DNA from 2 places in the Pseudomonas sp. 2835 genome. Region 1 is predicted to be linked to the other one. Evidence: riboswitches for the same ligand, from Rfam matches in the RefSeq annotation. Region 1 holds a riboswitch; the other holds the start of a gene.
The links. A riboswitch is a leader RNA that binds a small molecule or an ion and turns the genes downstream of it on or off. The one in region 1 is predicted to bind cobalamin.
Positions count from the first base shown of each region.

Region 1 (5,897 bases):
GCGGCGTTGGTGCTGGTGTTCATCTATATCTGATCCAGACCGCTATCGCCGGCAAGCCAGCTCCTAGCAGAAGCGGGCTTGCCAGCGATAGGTCCCCTCCCAAAGTCCTGCCTTTCCCCGACCATCGACCAACGGCGCCCCGCCGGCAAAAAAACTAGCTTCACTGTTCTAGTTGCCAACCACACCAAGGTGAAGACAATGAGCATGATGGACTGGGATGCCTACCGTAAACAGTTGATGGCGGGCATCGGCGATCTCAAGCAACTCTCTCCCGACACGGTCAATGGCTACATGACCGCCAGCGGCGCCGGGGCCAAGACCAACCACCTGGACGCCAAGACCCGCGAGCTGATCTCACTGGCCGTAGCCGTCACCACCCGTTGCGACGGCTGCATTGCCGTGCACTCGGCCCAGGCGGTCAAGCACGGCGCGACCCGCGAAGAAATCGCCGAAGCCCTGGGCGTGGCCGTAGCGATGAACGCCGGGGCGGCGCTGGTGTATTCGGCGCGGGCGCTGGATGCCGTGGGCAAGGCCGGGCAGTAACCCAACCGCAGGTGAGTGCGCGGCCAGTGCCGCGCCTCACCCACGTCCTGGCGTTTTCGCATAAGCTAGCGGGCGAACCGTTTTCAGGAACCCCCATGATCCACATCCGCCCCATGACCGCCGCTGACTTCGAGCTTTTCTGGCCGACCTTCCAGGCCATCGTCAGCGCTCGCGAAACCTATGCCTTCGACCCGGCCATGAGCCAGGAGCAAGCCCGCCAACTGTGGCTGGAAGCGCCGCTGCAGACCCTGGTGGCCGAAGAGGATGGCGTGCTGCTCGGTTCCTACTACCTGAAGGCCAATGCCGCCGGCCCCGGCAACCATGTCAGCAATTGCGGCTACATGGTCTGCGACGCCGCCCGTGGCCGCGGTGTAGCCCGCTTGATGTGCGAGCACTCGCAGCGCCTGGCGCGGGAGCTGGGCTTCCTGGCCATGCAGTTCAATTCGGTGGTGTCGAGCAACGAGGTGGCGGTGGCCTTGTGGCAAAAGCTCGGCTTTGCCATCGTCGGCCGTTTGCCCAACGCCTACCGGCATGCGCGCCTGGGGCTGGTGGACAGCCTGGTGATGTACAAGTGGCTTGAGGAACCGAAACAGCCGATGCTGATCGGGCGCAAGAATATCGAGGCGGTGGTGTCGCGCAAGCGCGGGCGTTGAATCGGTAACGACCGCGCTGGCCTCATCGCTGGCAAGCCAGCTCCCGCAGCTACTTCAGACACCCGATCGGGGGGGAGCCGGCTTGCCGGCGATGCTTTGAGGGCTTAGAAGGCGATACCCACCTTCACGCCGTACTCATCGCGCTTGAGCTTGGTGTTGTCGGCCACCGGCGAGTCGCCATCGAGCTTGTACTCGGTGCGGGTGTAGTACACCCCGGCCATGATTGGCACCGTGCCTTTCTGGTTCATCAAGAAATTCACTTCGGCGTACGGATTGGTGCGGTCTTTGAGGTCGACCGTGTCGCTGCCCAGGTCATCGACATCGAGCTTGGCACGACCGTCCAGGGTGTGCCGCGCGCCCAGTTCGACGCGCATGGTGACGTCGTCGAACTGGTGGTTATAACCCAGCGCCGCCTTGGCGAACGGGCCCTTGGCGGTCAGTTCCATATCGTAGTCGTTGGTGTCGGGCTCGTAGCGGGTCCAAGCGTAACCACCGCCGACGGTGAAGTCGACGAAGTTGCGCGCATCCAGCGCCGCGCGCCAGCCCAGGTCGAGGTCGGCCTGGCCTTCCTTGAGCTTGTCATCGTCCTTCTCGCCGTACTTGGCCTCGACACCGGCCTGGTAGATAAAGCCGGATTCGGCGGTCATCTTGTTGCCGAAGTTGTAGAACAGCCCGGCCTGGGGCATGTGCGAGGTGTCCGATTCGCTGCCGCCTTCGAGCTTGAACTTGTTGTAGCTGCCGCTCAGGCCGAAGGTCGAAATCGGCCCGGTGTCGGGCGCTGCGAAGGCGCTCAGGGGCGCGGCCAGCAGGGCCAGGGCACAGGTTTTACGCAGCAGGTTGAAGCCTTGGTTAGACATTCCGTTAATTCTCCATGTCTTGAACAGGTGCATGTAAGCCAAGCGACCTTTCGAGACCGGGGCGTTTGCAAAAGTTCGAACGGATTTACCGCCGAAGGCTCTGCAATGCGCCTTGCATCACAATTGAACTGATCTGCTCAATTGCCCAAGCCGTTGACTGCAAAGGTTTTCGGTGTTCAGATGCGCGCCAGTTTCAGGTGTCCTGCGCCGCCGTGCGCAGGGTGAAACGGGAAGCCGGTGCGTCATGCAAATGACCAGTCCGGCGCTGCCCCCGCAACGGTAAGCGAGCGAAGCCTTCGAAACACCACTGTGCCTTGGCATGGGAAGGTGAAGGCCTTCATGACCCTCGCAAGCCCGGAGACCGGCCTGAAGCTTCTGTTTGGCAACCCCGCGGTGGGCGGGCGCAGGCCGGTTGGCGTTCGCCTGCGCGTGCGCCATGCCTCCATGCGTTGTTCCCTCCGGGATTCATTCTTCCTGTTGACTGTGGAACGACATGTCCCGAATCTCCAAGCTTCATACCCTGGCGGCCAATGCCCTGGCCCCCTGCCTGGCCTTCTCTGCACCGGCTTTCGCCGTCGAGGGCAGCCCCTCTGCCCTGGCCCTGCCCTCGACGGCCATCACCAGCAGCAGCGACAACGAATCCGTCAGCCTGGCCACCCCGCTGCCCGCCGGCTCACGCCTGAACCTCAGCGCCATGGACACCCCGGCCAGCACCAGCAGCCTGGGCAGCGAGGCCATCGACGGGCGCAACAACCTCACCGTGCAGGACGCCGTGACCCGCTCGCCGGGCATCACTTCGGTGGCTACCCCGGGCAACGGCAACACGGCGCTGTCGGCCCGCGGCTTCACTGGCCACAGCTCGGTGATGACGCTGTTCGACGGCGCGCGGATGTACACCGGCGCCGGCACCCAGAGCTTCCCGGTCGACCCGTGGATGGTCGAGCGCATCGACGTAATTCGTGGCCCGGCCTCGGTGCTGTACGGCGAAGGCGCCACGGGCGCGGTGATCAACGTGATCCCGAAAAAGCCCTTTGCCGGCGAGATCCGCAATCACCTGCGCCTGGGCTACGGCTCGTACGACCGCCAGCAACTGGGCCTGGACAGCGGCGGTTCGCTGAGCGAGCGGCTGAGCTACCGGGTGACCCTCAACCGCCAGCAAAGCAATGGCTGGATCGACCGCGGCGATTCGAAAAACCTGGCCATGAGCGCCGCCCTGCGCTTTGACGCCAGCGACGACCTGAGCTTTACCCTGGCCCACGAGCGCGGCGACGCCGAGCCGATGAACTACTTTGGCACGCCACTGATCGACGGCCATTACCGCGACAGCCTGCGCAAGAAGAACTACAACCTCAAGGATTCGGCCCAGCACTACCACGACGAGTGGACCCGCTTTAACACCGACTGGAACATCAGCGACTCGATCAGCGCCAGCAACCAGCTGTACTACCTCAAAAGCCGCCGGCACTGGCGCAACGCCGAGGACTACACCTGGAACAGCGGCGTCGGCCAGCTGGAGCGCGGCAGTTACCTGGAAATCAAGCACGACCAGGAACAGCTCGGCGACCGCCAGAGCTTCACCTTCGACCACTCGCTGTTTGGCCTTGCCAGCAAGACCGTGGTCGGCGCCGAGTACAACCGCATCCGTTTCGGCATCGACAGCAACTCGCCGTACAACGACGTCGGCGGCGATTTCATCGACCCGTGGAACCCGGCGCCGGGGTATTTCCACAGTAAAGACCCGACGCGCCCGCAAACCGACAGCACCACCCGCACCTTCGCCCTGTTCGCCGAGAACCGCACCCAGCTGTCCGAGCGCTGGTCGCTGGTGACCGGCATCCGCCGCGACCAGAACCACATCGACCGCAATGACCTGGTTAGAGATACCCGCAGCGACCGCAGCCTCAATGGCGGCAACTGGCGCGCCGGGCTGGTGTTCGCCGTCAACGACGAGCTGAGTCTGTACGGCCAGTACTCCACCAGCGAGGACGGCGTCAGCGACCTGGTGACTCTCAGCCCGACCCAGCAGCAGTTCGACCTGACCGAGGCCAAGCAGACCGAGTTCGGCCTCAAGCAACTGTTCTGGGACGGCCGTGGCGAGTGGACACTGGCGGCCTATCACATCGTCAAGAAGAAGCTCTTGGTCGACAACCCCGACACTCACCAGAAGGAACAGGCCGGCCAGCAGACCTCCGATGGCCTGGAAGCGACCCTGGAACTGGCCCTGGCCAACCAGTGGCATGTCTCGGCCAACGCCTCGGTGGTGCGCGCCAAGTACGACGACTTCGACCAGGTGGTCAATGGCCAGACCGTTTCCCGCGCCGGCAACCGCCCCAGCAACGTGCCACGGCGTACCGCCAACCTGTGGGTCAGCAAGGGCTTTAGCCACAACGTGGATGCCGGCCTGGGCCTGCGTTATGTCGATGAGCGCTATGCCAACACCGCCAACTCCCAGAACGTGCCGGGCTTTACCGTGGTCGATGCCAACCTGGGCTGGCAGGTGCTGCCGGATGTGCGCCTGGGCTTGCAGTTGAACAACCTGCTGGACCGGCGCTATGCCGCCACCGCGCACAGTGGCGAGCAGTGGTTGATGGGTGAGCCGCGGTCGTATTTTGCGACGCTGGACTACACGTTCTGAGGTGAACCGGGGCTGCTGTGCAGCCCATCGCCGGCAACGCCGGCTCCCACAATGGGCCTGTGTACACCGGACCTGTGGGAGCTGGCCTTGCCAGCGCTCGCAACCCAGCCAACACCGGATGTGCTGCCTGCACCGGCCTCATCGCCGGCAAGGCCGGCTCCCACAATAGACTTGCATGTACCGGACCTGTGGGAGCAGGCCTTGCCTGCGATCGAGCGCGCAGCGCTCGTAACCCAGCCAACACCTGATGTGCTGCCTGCACCGGCCTCATCGCCGGCAAGGCCGGCTCACAATAGACTTGCATGTACCGGACCTGTGGGAGCAGGCCTTGCCTGCGATCGAGCGCGCAGCGCTCGCAACCCAGCCAACACCTGATGTGCTGCCTGCACCGGCCTCATCGCCGGCAAGGCCGGCTCTCACAATAGACCTGCATGAACCAAACCTGTGGGAGCAGGCCTTGCCTGCGATCGAGCGCGTAGCGCTCGCAACCCAGCCAACACCTGATGTGCTGCCTGCACCGGCCTCATCGCCGGCAAGGCCGGCTCTCACAATAGACTTGCATGTACCAGACCTGTGGGAGCAGGCCTTGCCTGCGATCGAGCGCGCAGCGCTCGCAACCCAGCCAACACCTGATGTGCTGCCTGCACCGGCCTCATCGCCGGCAAGGCCGGCTCCCACAATGGGCCTGTGTACACCGGACCTGTGGGAGCTGGCCTTGCCAGCGATGAGGCAGGCCCTGTCAACCTAGCTCAGGCAAGCTATAGCGTTCGGCAAAGTACTGGCGGAAAAACTCCACCGCCACCCGCACCTTGGCCGAGCTGGCCAAGGGCGAGGTGTACACCGCCCAGATGTCCGCTGGCTGGTGATACTCCGCCAGCACCTGCACCAGGCGCCCGTCGGCCAGGCTGTCGTGCACATCCCACCACGAGCGCAGCAAGATCCCCCGGCCATCCAGGCACCACTGGTGCGCCACTTCGCCGTGGTTGCTCGACAGGCTGCCGGTCACCCGTACGCTCTCCTCGCCACTGGGCCCTTCCAGCTGCCAGACGCCAAACGGGTGGTCGCGCTCCTTGATCACCAGGCAATCGTGGCTGGCCAGCTCGGCCAGTACCTTGGGCGTGCCGCGCCGGGCCAGGTAGGCCGGCGAGGCGCAGAGCACCCGGCGGTTTCGGGCCAGCGGCTTGGCAATCAGGTTGGGGGCGATGGCGT
Region 1 covers NZ_JBNDLE010000006.1:88,403-94,299, forward strand. The annotation lists gene lpxO (lipid A hydroxylase LpxO) at 1-33, shown strand, start outside; gene ABIE20_RS10570 (carboxymuconolactone decarboxylase family protein) at 199-543, shown strand; gene ABIE20_RS10575 (N-acetyltransferase family protein) at 639-1,196, shown strand; gene ABIE20_RS10580 (outer membrane beta-barrel protein) at 1,301-2,053, opposite strand; cobalamin riboswitch at 2,232-2,437, shown strand; gene ABIE20_RS10585 (TonB-dependent receptor) at 2,547-4,688, shown strand; gene ABIE20_RS10590 (LysR substrate-binding domain-containing protein) at 5,428-5,897, opposite strand, start outside.

Region 2 (5,897 bases), on a different contig from region 1:
AACGGCCCATAGGTTTCGGCGCGGGTCAGCGGCGGCATCAGATGGTCGATGATCACCGCCTGGGTGCGGCGCTTGGCCTGAGCGCCCTCGCCCGGGTCATTGACGATAAACGGATAAATGTTCGGCAGCGGGCCGAGCAAGGCGTCCGGCCAGCAGCTATCGGACAGCCCGACGCCCTTGCCCGGCAGCCACTCCAGGTTGCCGTGCTTGCCGACATGGATCAGCGCGTCGGCGGCAAAGCCGTGACGCAGCCAGAAGTAGAACGCCAGGTAAGCGTGCGGCGGCACCAGGTCGGGGTCGTGGTAGACCGCGCTCTGGTCCAGCTGGTAACCACGGGCCGGCTGGATGCCGACGAAGGTCAGGCCGTAGCGCAGGCCGGCGATCATCATCCGCCCGCTGCGGAACATCGGGTCCTGGCTCGGCTCGCCCCAGCGTTCGCGCACGGCAATCTGGTTGGCCTCGGGCAAGGTGGCAAAGGCCGCCAGGTAGTCCTCCAGGGCCATGCTTTGCATGCACGGGCGCAGGTCGAGGCTGTCGAGGTCGTTGCTGACGCCACCGAGCAAAGCCTGGATCAGCGCCGTGCCGTTGTCGGGCAAGGGTGCCAGCGGATAGCCCTGGGCCTGCAACGCGCGCAGGATGTTCAGCGCCGCTGCTGGAGTGTCGAGGCCCACGCCATTGCCGATGCGCCCGTCGCGGGTCGGGTAGTTGGCGAGGATCAGCGCCACGCGCTTCTGCCCGTTGGGCAGCTGCGCCAGGGCGCACCAACGCCGCGCCAGCTCGGCGACAAAGTCCATGCGCTCGGGCTGGGCGCGGTAGCAGACTACGTCGGACTGGCTGCGCTCGCTGCGCCAGGCCAGGTCCTTGAAACTGACCGGGCGGGTGATGATGCGCCCGTCCAGCTCCGGCAAGGCGATGTGCATGGCCAGGTCGCGGGCCCCCAGGCCCTGCTCGCTGGCTTGCCAGGCCGGTTCGTTGTCCTGGGCGCAGATCGCCTGCAACACCGGGATGTCGCGGCGAAACGGGCGCAGGTGCGGCTGCTCGGGGCTGGACTGGGCAAAGCCTGTGGTGTTGATGATCAGGGCAGCGTCGACCTGGTCCAGCCAGTCTTCGACCTGCTGCAGGCAACCGGCCTCCTTGAGGCTGGCCACGGCAATCGGCAAGGGGTTGAGCCCGGCCAGTTGCAACCGCTCGCAAAAGGTGTCGATAAAGGCCGTGTTGGCCGCCTGCAGGTGCGAGCGGTAGAACAGGATCGGCACCACCGGCTGCTCGACCTGCCACTCGCCGAACCAGTCCTCCAGCGCCGCAGCCGCCTTGCGCGGGTGGTACACCGCGGTGCGCGGCAGTTGCTGCGGCGCGCTCCAGGGGTAGTCGCGCTGCAAAAACTCGCTGGCCAGGCAGTTGAACAAGTTCAGGGCATTGGCTTTGCCGCCCTGGCGCAAAAAGTGCCAGAGCCGTTCGGCCTGCTCGGCCGGCACCGTGCTCAGGCTGCTCAGTTCCGGGTCGGGGCGGTCGTCGCCGGGCACCAGGATCAACTGCACGCCACGGGCGGCCAGCTCCAGCAGTTGCTCCACACCATAGCGCCAGTAGCCGACGCCGCCGTGCAGCGACACCAGGATGACCTTGGCATGGCGCAACACCTGGTCGACATAGAGGTCGACCGAGGCATGATTCTGTACCTGCATGGGGTTGGCCAGACGCAGGCTGGGGAAATCCTCGGGCAGCTGCTGGGCGGTTTCGGCCAGCAGCGCCAGGTGCGAGTCACCGCTGCAGAGGATTACCAGCTCGGCCGGGGTCTGGCCGAGGTCGGCAATGCTGTCGTCCGGTACAAAACCACCGGGCTGGGTCCGCAGCAAGTGCATGGGTCAAGCGCCCAGGGCGGCGCGCAGGCTCGCTTCCAGTTGTACCGCATCCAGTTCCTGGCCGATCAGCACCAGGCGCGTAGTGCGCGGCTCTTCACTGCGCCAGGCGCGGTCGAAGTGCTTGTCGAAACGGGTACCCACGCCCTGGATCAGCAGGCGCATCGGCTTGCCCGGGATCGCTGCAAAACCTTTGACCCGCAAAATGCCGTGCTGCACCACCAGTTGGGTCAGGGCGTCAAGCAGCAGGCTTTCGTCGGCTTGCGGCAGCTCGATGGAAATCGAGTCGAAGGCGTCGTGGTCATGGTCGTCGTGATCATCACCGTCGTGGTGCGAGTCGTGGTGGGTACGGCGGCCATCGATATGCGCCTCGGATTCGGCGCCCAGGCCCAGCAACACTTCCAGCGGCAGGCGGCCGCTGCTGGCTTCGATCACCTTGACCGCCGGCGGCAGCTCTTCTTCGACTTCGGCGCGCACCTTGGCCAGGTCGTCGGCGGCAATCAGGTCGGCCTTGTTCAGTACCACCAGGTCGGCGCTGGCCAGCTGGTCGGCGAACAGCTCGTGCAGTGGCGACTCGTGGTCAAGGTTGGGGTCGAGCTTGCGCTGCGCATCGACCTGCTCCGGGTAGGCGGCAAAGGTGCCTGCGGCGACGGCCGGGCTATCGACCACGGTGATCACCGCGTCAACGGTGCAGGCGTTGCGAATCTCTGGCCACTGGAAGGCTTGCACCAGGGGCTTGGGCAGGGCCAGGCCGCTGGTTTCGATGAGGATATGGTCGAGGTCGCCGCGACGAGCGACCAGTTCGCGCATCACCGGGAAGAACTCTTCCTGCACGGTGCAGCACAGGCAGCCGTTGGCCAGTTCATAAACGCGGCCGCTGGCCTCTTCTTCAGTACAGCCGATGCTGCACTGCTTGAGGATTTCGCCGTCGATGCCCAGCTCGCCAAACTCGTTGACGATCACCGCGATGCGCCGCCCCTGGGCGTTGTCGAGCATGTGCCGCAGCAGCGTGGTCTTGCCCGAGCCGAGGAAGCCGGTAACGATGGTGACGGGGAGTTTGGCCAGTGTTTTCATAGCGATGCCCTTGGCAGGATGGCGGGCATGCGGGACGAGCGCCAAAGGTGTTGCGCACCTGGCCTGTTCGCCACCGGATCACCCCGCCCGGTTGAATGTCGGAAACTGTTCGAGGCAGGTCTCCTGGCTTGCATTGCACCGGCACCTGGCCAGTCGAACGACGCCTTCCCGCACACGCTGCAGTGGCTGTGTCGAACCCTTCAATGCTTACAGTTGCGGGGGCAGCCGCGGCTTGAACCGCGTTCCCGTCTTAGCTTCGGCCAGCGCCGAAGAACCTCGAAGCGGCTAGGCTACGCAGTGCCCGGTGAGCGGTCAACTGCTGTCACGATTGACGCCTGCCCGCGCCCGTGATTTGCTAACGCCATTCGTTTGGGTGCCCCTTGAGGGTGAAACTGGGAAACCGGTGCGTCATGCGCTTCTTTATAAGGTGTATGGCAAGTCCGGTGCTGCCCCCGCAACGGTAAGTGAGAAAAGCGTCAGAACCACTGTGCCCGCTGTCTGGCATGGGAAGGTGACGCCTGTGGTGTGGCCAGCGGCCTACCCTCACCAGCCCGGAGACCGGCCCAACGCTTGACCGAACAAACCCGCGGTGGGCGGGCGCTGTTACAACCCCTGGGCGAACGCTGCGCAGGGGTTCGCTGCGCTTGCCTGTTGCCGACAACACCAAGAGGAAAGCGCCATGCGTACCAGTACCGCCATTAACCAAGCCGTTACCCCGTCAAGCCTCAGCCAGCGCCTGCTGGTTGCTGTCGGCGCCTCGCTGCTGGGCCTGTGCCTGGTGTACTTCGCCGGTTTCTCGCACATCGAAGCGGTGCACAACGCTGCCCACGATACCCGCCACAGCGCCGCCTTCCCTTGCCACTGAGTGCTGCCCCGATGATCAAGCGTATTGCCAGTACCGCAGGCTTTACCGGCCTGCTGGCCGCCCTGCTGCTGACCCTGCTGCAAAGCTTCTGGGTCGCGCCGCTGATTCTCCAGGCGGAAACCTACGAAAGCGCCGCCCCTGCGCTCGAAGCGCCCCATGAACATGCCGCCGGCACCGCCGAGCATCATCACGACAGCGAAGCCTGGTCGCCGCAAGACGGCTGGCAGCGTGTACTGTCGACCACCGGCGGCAACCTGGTGGTGGCGGTCGGATTCGCCCTGATCCTTGCCGCGCTCTACACCCTGCGCGCACCGAAGACCGTGATCAGCGGCGCGCTCTGGGGCCTGGGCGGCTTTGCCGTGTTCTGCCTGGCGCCAACCCTGGGCCTGCCACCGGAACTGCCGGGCACCGCGGCCGCCGACCTGGCCCAGCGCCAGGCCTGGTGGGTCGGTACTGCTGCTGCCACCGCCGTGGGCCTGGCCTTGATCGTGTTTGCCCGCAACTGGCTGCTGAAGGTTGTCGGCGCAGTGTTGCTGGTAGTGCCGCATGTGATTGGCGCGCCACAGCCGGAAGTGCACCAGATGCTCGCCCCAGAAGCCCTGGAAGCCGAGTTCAAGGTCGCCTCGCTGCTGACCAACGCCGCGTTCTGGCTGGCCCTGGGGCTGATCAGCGCCTGGCTGTATCGCCGTTCGAGCCAGGCCTGAGGATGCAGCTGTACCTCGGCCTGGGTTGCCGTCGCGGCTGCCCGGCCGACGCCCTGAGCAATCTGCTCACGCGCACCCTGCTCGCCCATGACCTGACGCCCGGCGCGGTCATGGGCCTGGCCAGCATCGACCTCAAGCACGACGAGCCCGGCCTGTACGAACTGGCCCGGCGCCTGGGCGTGCCGCTGCTGTTCTACAGTGCGGCGCAGCTGGCCGCTTTCGAACCACGGCTGAGCCATCGCTCTGCGGTAGCCTTCCAGCACAGCGGCTGTTATGGCGTGGCCGAAAGCGCCGCCCTGGCCCTGGCCGAGCAGCTCGGCGGCCCGGCCCGCCTGCTGGTCCCCCGCACCCTGCAGGCCGACGCCAGCCTGGCATTGGCCTGCACCAGCGGTTTTCACTGATAATCAGCACTTTCCCCGCAAGGACTTCCCATGACCGTCTATTTCATCGGCGCCGGCCCCGGCGATCCGGAGCTGATCACCGTCAAGGGCCAGCGCCTGATCCAGCGCTGCCCGGTGATCATCTACGCCGGCTCGCTGGTGCCGGCTGCAGTGCTGGAGGGTCACCGCGCCGAAACCCTGATCAACAGCGCCGAACTGCACCTGGCGCAGATCATCGAAGCCATCAAACGCGCTCACGACAACGGCCAGGACGTGGCCCGGGTGCACAGTGGCGACCCCAGCCTGTATGGCGCCATCGGCGAGCAGATCCGCTACCTGCGCGAGCTGGGCATCCCCTACGAGATCGTGCCCGGCGTCACCGCCGTGGCCGCCAGTGCCGCCCTGCTCGGCTGCGAACTGACCCTGCCGGACATCGCCCAGAGCGTGATCCTCACCCGCTACGCCGACACATCACCGATGCCGGCCGGCGAGCAACTGGCCGACCTTGCCCGCCATCGCAGCACCCTGGCGATTCATCTTGGGGTCAAGCACCTGGCCAGAATCGTCGACGAGCTGCGCCCGCACTATGGCGGCGACTGCCCGATTGCCGTGGTACACCGCGCAACCTGGCCGGACCAGGACTGGGTACTGGGCACCCTGGAGACGATTGTCGAGCTGGCGGCGGCCAAGGATTTTCGCCGTACCGCGCTGATCCTGGTGGGCCGCGTGCTGGGCAGCGACACCTTCAGCGAGTCGGCGCTGTACCGCGCCGGCCACGCCCACCTGTATCGGCCTTGAGCGTATACACTGACGATTTCGACCTGCCTGCGAGGACCTGACCATGCTCGAACTGCGCCCCAACTGTGAATGCTGCGGCAGCGACCTGCCCGGCGATAGCGCGGATGCGTTGATCTGCTCGTTCGAATGCACCTTCTGCCGCGACTGCAACGAGCGTCAGCTCAAGGGCCAGTGCCCCAATTGCGGTGGTGAGCTGGTCAAACGCCCGGCGCGCTCGGCA
Region 2 covers NZ_JBNDLE010000022.1:56,712-62,608, reverse strand. The annotation lists gene cobN (cobaltochelatase subunit CobN) at 1-1,859, opposite strand, end outside; gene cobW (cobalamin biosynthesis protein CobW) at 1,863-2,930, opposite strand; cobalamin riboswitch at 3,027-3,224, opposite strand; cobalamin riboswitch at 3,284-3,511, shown strand; gene ABIE20_RS23580 (CbtB domain-containing protein) at 3,610-3,795, shown strand; gene ABIE20_RS23575 (CbtA family protein) at 3,807-4,499, shown strand; gene ABIE20_RS23570 (cobalamin biosynthesis protein) at 4,502-4,900, shown strand; gene cobM (precorrin-4 C(11)-methyltransferase) at 4,931-5,677, shown strand; gene ABIE20_RS23560 (DUF1272 domain-containing protein) at 5,721-5,897, shown strand, end outside.
Region 2: another riboswitch for cobalamin. It lies ahead of cobW (cobalamin biosynthesis protein CobW); the one in region 1 lies ahead of ABIE20_RS10585 (TonB-dependent receptor).